2 linked regions of the Paraneptunicella aestuarii genome follow. The protein of the gene in region 1 interacts with the protein of each later gene in a pairwise test. Links are inferred from orthologs where the notes say so. Each region holds a gene or a part of one and is shown on either strand. Other genes may lie near its edges. The genes, in order: nusG and rho.

Evidence for each region.
Region 2: the proteins of nusG (region 1) and rho interact in binary tests that used the Escherichia coli proteins (3 or more experiments, as listed by UniProt). The link is inferred for Paraneptunicella aestuarii from one-to-one orthologs.

Annotation. Positions count from the first base shown.
Region 1 is NZ_CP074570.1:4,261,449-4,264,723, forward strand. The notes cover bases 250-3,197. They hold nusG (transcription termination/antitermination protein NusG), read right to left. Parts: upstream 2,018-3,197; coding sequence 1,481-2,017; downstream 250-1,480. Other genes in these bases: rplA (50S ribosomal protein L1), read right to left, coding at 250-616; rplK (50S ribosomal protein L11), read right to left, coding at 620-1,048; secE (preprotein translocase subunit SecE), read right to left, coding at 2,017-2,394; KIH87_RS16580 (substrate-binding periplasmic protein), read right to left, coding at 2,777-3,197. In the rest of the region: more of rplA, read right to left, coding at 1-249; more of KIH87_RS16580, read right to left, coding at 3,198-3,275. UniProt on the Escherichia coli protein: Part of the processive rRNA transcription and antitermination complex (rrnTAC). The complex forms an RNA-chaperone ring around the RNA exit tunnel of RNA polymerase (RNAP).
Region 2 is NZ_CP074570.1:4,415,286-4,418,439, forward strand. What follows is about bases 187-3,013. They hold rho (transcription termination factor Rho), read right to left. Parts: upstream 2,320-3,013; coding sequence 1,054-2,319; downstream 187-1,053. Other genes in these bases: KIH87_RS17135 (hypothetical protein), read right to left, coding at 244-822; KIH87_RS17145 (GNAT family N-acetyltransferase), read left to right, coding at 2,698-3,013. Also shown: more of KIH87_RS17145, read left to right, coding at 3,014-3,154. UniProt on the Escherichia coli protein: Facilitates transcription termination by a mechanism that involves Rho binding to the nascent RNA, activation of Rho's RNA-dependent ATPase activity, and release of the mRNA from the DNA template.

The sequences.
Region 1 (3,275 bases):
CTTTTGCACTTGAAGGCTTGGCTTTCTTAAGCGCGTCCAACAATGCTTCCAGGTTTTCCTGGATTTGCTTAGGTTCAAAAGATGCCTTACCGATGCTAGCGTGGATGATACCGTTCTTATCGTTACGGTAACGAACCTGACCCGCTTTTGCATTCTTAACCGCAGTTACAACATCAGGAGTAACAGTGCCAGTTTTAGGGTTAGGCATAAGGCCACGAGGGCCAAGGATTTGGCCTAATTGACCCACAACGCGCATTGCATCAGGAGAAGCAACAACAACATCGAAGTTCATTTCGCCTTTTTTGACTTGCTCAGCCAAATCTTCCATACCGACTACGTCAGCACCCGCTGCTTTAGCAGCTTCGGCAGCAGCGCCCTGAGTAAATACCGCTACGCGCACATCTTTACCAGTACCGTGAGGCAATACTGTTGCACCACGAACGTTTTGGTCAGATTTACGAGCGTCGATGCCCAGGTTTACTGCAACATCCATGCTTTCAGCGAACTTGGCGGTTGCCAATTCTTTCAATAATGCAATAGCTTCATTGATTTCATAATCTTTAGTTGCATCTACCTTTTCACGGATAGTACGCATACGTTTAGTTAGCTTTGCCATGAATTAGCCCTCCACCTTTAGACCCATACTACGTGCAGTACCAGCAATAGTACGAACACCAGCTTCCATATCGGCAGCTGTCAGGTCAGGTTTTTTCGTAGTAACAATCTCTTCCAACTGAGCACGGGTAACTGTACCCACTTTGTCAGTATTAGGACGACCAGAACCACTCTTAATGCCAGCAGCTTTTTTCAACAAGAAAGATGCTGGTGGAGTTCTAGTTTCAAAAGTGAAAGAGCGATCTTCATAAACAGAGATCTGTACAGGGATAGGCATCCCTTTTTCCAGGCTTTCTGTTCTAGCGTTAAATGCTTTACAGAATTCCATGATGTTCACACCATGCTGACCCAAAGCAGGACCAACTGGTGGACTTGGGTTTGCAGCGCCAGCGGCAACCTGCAACTTAATCAAGCCAACAATTTTCTTAGCCATTTCGGTTGTCTCTCAATGTGGGTTAAACGCCTCGCAAGTAATGAGTTTACCTGCTCAAACGGCTTCCCGTGTTATAAAAGGCCGCAGATTATATTTTAATCTCACTGGCCTGACAAGCATTATTGAGCTCTTTTTTAAATATTGGTCTTGATTTTGCTTTACGGAAAATGATGGTGATATTTTCAGATAGTTAACTGACTGAAAACACGCCGAAAAACTGACAGTATTTATAGTGCAAGGACTATCCTTTGGCAACTATATAAAGTAGGTGTACAAGGAATCTTTACAAACTGGAAAAGGGGCCGATGCTTTTTTTCCTGAATTTTCATAAATAAGGGACTGAAAAAAGAAAAGCGAGCAACTTGTGCTCGCTTTCGAAATTTCTCTGTGACCAAAGTAAATTTCTTGAGTTTAAGACTCAGTAACTCAGTCTTACCCCTTCTCTACCTGACTGAACTCTAGCTCAACAGGAGTAGAACGGCCAAAGATCAAAACAGAGACTTTCAAACGGTTCTTCTCGTAGTCGACTTCTTCGACTACACCATTGAAGTCTGCAAAAGGACCATCGGTAACACGAACCACTTCGCCCGGCTCGAACAATGTTTTTGGCTTTGGCTTATCAACCGACTCTTCAAGACGATTCAAGATAGCGTCAGCTTCGCGCTTGCTGATTGGTGCAGGGCGATCCGTTGTACCACCAATGAAACCAAGAACTCGAGGAACACTTTTCACCAAGTGCCATGAGTCATCGTTCATTTCCATTTCAACCAATACATAGCCTGGGAAAAACTTGCGTTCGCTCTTACGCTTTTGACCGGCACGCATTTCTACGACTTCTTCAGTAGGTACAAGGATTTCTCCGAAGTACTCTTGCATCTCGTGCATTTTGATGTGTTCTTCAAGAGTTTTCTTAACTCTGCCTTCATAGCCTGAGAAAGCTTGTACAACGTACCAACGTTTTTCTGACATTAGATACCCACTCCTGTGATAAATGAAACCACGCGAACAGCAATGCCATCTAAACCCCACAACAACAGAGCCATGACAAAGGTCGCTACCATAACAATCATAGTCGTTTGAGTGGTTTCCTGGCGAGTGGGCCAAACAACTTTGCGTACTTCGATGCGGGCTTCAGAAGCAAAATTCACAAATTGCGTTCCTTTACCTGTTTTCGATGCGATAAGTAAAGCTACGATTACAGCAACAACAACACCGACTGCCCGGATTAATACTGATGCCTGATCAAAATAATAATTACCGCCTACCGCAGCAGTAAGTAACACAATCACCAGTAACCATTTGAACATGTCAAATGAACCAGCATTGTTGGCCGCATTCTCACTCATTTCTAAACCTTTTCTGTACGTTACACGTCGCTTAATTCTGGCAGGGGTGGAGGGACTCGAACCCCCAACCATCGGTTTTGGAGACCGCTGTTCTACCAATTGGAACTACACCCCTAAAATCTCTTCCCTATCCCTTCCTTCGTAAAAACCAAGCATTCGAGCTACAACCACATTACCTCTGTGAACTGCTCTTCGTTATTTGGGAAAGCTCAGAGCCACGAAAAAGGAGGGAGCGGTATTATACTCATTAGTGGAAATGATACAAGCTAGAGCGAGAGGATATTACTTATAAGCAAAACGATGAGTAATAAAATCAGGGGATTGTCGGCCAAGAAACCCCCCAAAACAGGGGTAGAACAGCACGCGATGATACGAAGACAGCTTACTTATACCTGTCAAGAACCCGTAAACGACCACGATCTTGTTCTGGCAGGCTACGTTTAAAGCCGTTGATATATTCAGGTCTAGCTCGCACTTCCTCTAACGCCTTTGTTAAAGCGTCAACGACCGCTTTATCAGTGTTAATGTTCGCAGCAAGGTAAACATCGCGATCAAAATCTTCCGGGAAAAACTGTACGGACAATTGTGTTTCATCAAAACCATAGGCTTTAGCAAGGGGATGAATGAGTGTCAGATCTCCAACAAATAAATCAATTTTACGGCTGAACATCAGGTTCACAAGCTCTTTCAGAGTACCTCGTAAAATGAAATTTTCATCTTCTTTAAACCCCAGATCAATAAAATACTGTTGAGTAAAATCCTCCCTGATTACCCCTAAACGCCATTTTTTAACATCATCAAATGTTTTTAGTTTTATGTCTGTTCGATCTGAAAGATGAACGAAACCCAGCTTAAAGTGACCAATAGCCCCAATCCAGGCG
Region 2 (3,154 bases), 150 kb from region 1 along the record:
TTGTATGCCAATAGTTTTCTTATACCAGCTCCGTTTGAAATTTCTATGGATTAAATCACCCCACATTTAGGGGCTGTTGCACTTTCGTGAACAATTTCGCAGCAGTTTCGATGAGAATTGGATGAGGTATAGACAGCATAGTGCTCTCTGTAATCCGTCACCAAGAGTATTAATCTCATCCCGGCTTTGCCTGCGAGTTGGTTGCATATGCATTTTGATAAAGTTTCTGCATCCTTTTACCCATCAAGCTCTCGACAACAATTTAAACATCAATTCGGTAATGGAAACCTTCTGCTTATCAGCCACATTCTCTTTCTGTTCACAAAGCAAAATACAGTCGATATTGACAGGAAATTCGCCATCAATACTGGCTGCCTTCTCAATACTCTGCATAAACCAGCGAATATCCATCAGCCTTTTTCGATAAACCTCGATCATCTGCGACATAATAATCAATTCCCCTCGATTCATATTGCGCCGATGTTCCGGGTTAATATAACGGCGACTCAAGTAAGTGCCCGCATGTATTTGATGCCATCGATTAAGCACTTCTATTTCCGACCATAACCGCGCTTTTTCAGGTTCTATTTGCAAGGTAACTTGTATGTATTCATCTATCGTCGATATATCTTCAAGTTTAATTGCGAACAAATGGCACAAGCGTTCAATAGTCGGTTCAACGCCAAGACTACTTGCTGGTACTTTAATCTGAATATCGTTTCCCTTTTCTTTTGGGAACCAAGATTGTGTGCAATGAAATATGCACTGAAAAGAATGGCTATTTAATGACGTGTTGAGTTGGTTTATCCCTAATTGCAACATGTTGTTCTCCTTAACAAACCGAGAACACATCCTAGCAACTTAAAGGAATGTTGCATAAGTATAATATTTATACATTTGTATAAATGTATGGAAATATTATTTACGAAAAAGAAACGAATCCCTTAAACGAAAAATCCGATGTTTGACTTGAAACAAGCTAAACACCGGATTTTAAATCTGAATCAGAATGCCCAGAAACCAACCGCTCAAGGCATTCAGGATTTAGCAGAATTAAGATTTCTGCCTACGCATTGCGTCGAAGAATTCATCATTGGTTTTGGTCATAGAGAGCTTACCAATCAAGAATTCCATTGCATCAATTTCTGACATCTCATGAACGATTTTGCGTAAAATCCACATTTTTTGCAGTTCATCAGGTGCCGTTAGCAGCTCTTCACGACGAGTACCAGAACGGTTGAAGTCAATGGCAGGGAACACACGTTTTTCAGCAATCTTTCTGTTCAGATGCAATTCCATGTTACCCGTACCTTTAAACTCCTCGTAGATAACTTCGTCCATCTTGGAACCGGTATCAATCAATGCGGTTGCAATGATGGTCAAGCTTCCGCCTTCTTCAACATTACGAGCGGCACCAAAGAAACGCTTAGGCTTATGCAATGCGTTAGCATCAACACCACCAGTAAGTACCTTACCGGAGGAAGGAATAACTGTGTTATAAGCACGCGCTAAACGAGTAATTGAGTCAAGCAGGATAACCACGTCTTTTTTGTGCTCAACCAAACGCTTGGCTTTCTCGATAACCATTTCAGCCACCTGAACGTGACGGCTTGCTGGCTCGTCAAACGTAGAAGCAACTACTTCGCCTTGAACCAGGCGCTGCATTTCTGTTACTTCTTCCGGACGTTCATCAATCAACAACACCATCAGTTGGCATTCCGGATGATTGGCCGTAATAGACTGAGCAATATTCTGTAGCAGCAATGTCTTACCCGCTTTTGGCGGAGCCACAATCAAACCACGCTGGCCTTTACCGATCGGAGAAGCCAAGTCCAATACTCGCGCAGTGATATCTTCGGTACTACCATTACCACGCTCCATGACCATACGTTCGTTAGCATGTAGAGGAGTAAGGTTTTCAAAAAGGATTTTATTGCGGGAGTTTTCAGGCTTGTCGAAGTTAACTTCATTGATTTTTAAGAGGGCAAAATAACGTTCGCTGTCTTTTGGAGGTCTGATTTTACCGGAAATGGTATCACCAGTGCGAAGGTTAAATCGTCTAATCTGACTTGGCGAAACATAGATGTCATCAGGGCCAGCCAAATAAGAAGAATCTGCCGAGCGTAAAAAGCCGAATCCATCTTGCAAAATTTCCAGAACCCCATCACCAAAAATGTCTTCGCCACCTTTAGCGTGCTTCTTCAACACTGCAAAAATAATATCTTGCTTTCGCGCTCGAGCCATATTCTCGATAGCCATTTCTTCAGCAAGGTCGACAAGTTCATTAATGGGTTTCTTTTTTAATTCTGTTAGATTCATAACGGTGGGTCTTTAGATTTGTAGAGTGCTAACCAGCTTTGATTTTTTTGAAATCAGTCAATTAGCTATTAGTGTTAATTCTATTTAAGTGTTAAAAATTAAAGGTAGAAAATGTGAAAAACTGAGGCGTACAGGTGTAAACGAAATTAAGGTAGCACCAATCCACCTTACCGTCTAGGAAAAAGTATGTGTTTTACTCATTTTACCGCCATTTGCCCGAATAAACAGGCGGAGCAGTTTTTTCTACCATGTAATTCCTTTACTGGCAAGCCTATATTTCACATCGTATAATCCCGACTTTCTTAATAAATGAAGTATAAAAGCACATCCAGCTTATATGCCATCTCCCCTACAGAGTAAACCTAAGGATACTCCCTAATGCAAATCACACTAGAAAAAGTCGACTATAACAACCTAAAACATCAAGCTGATTTACTATCACTACTTGATCACTATGCAATGGACGAAATGGGTGGGGGTAAGCCACTGTCGGATTTTTCCAGAGAAAATCTGCTAACCAGCTTAAGTAAGCTACCCCACGCTTTTAGCATTATTCTATATGTCGATGATAAACCTGCCGCTTTGTCTAACTGCTTCGAAGGGTTTTCAACCTTTGCCTGTAAGCCGTTAGTGAATATTCACGATTTTGTAGTACATAGTGACTTTAGAGGTAAAGGATTAAGCAAAACGCTAATGAACAAAGTTGTCGACGTCGCTAAAGAAAAAGGATGCTGCAAGATCACTCTTGAAGTGCTAACAGGAAATAAAGTGGCCTATCAGTCTTATTTGGCCTTTGGCTTTAAGCCCTACGAATTATCTCCAGAACATGGTGAAG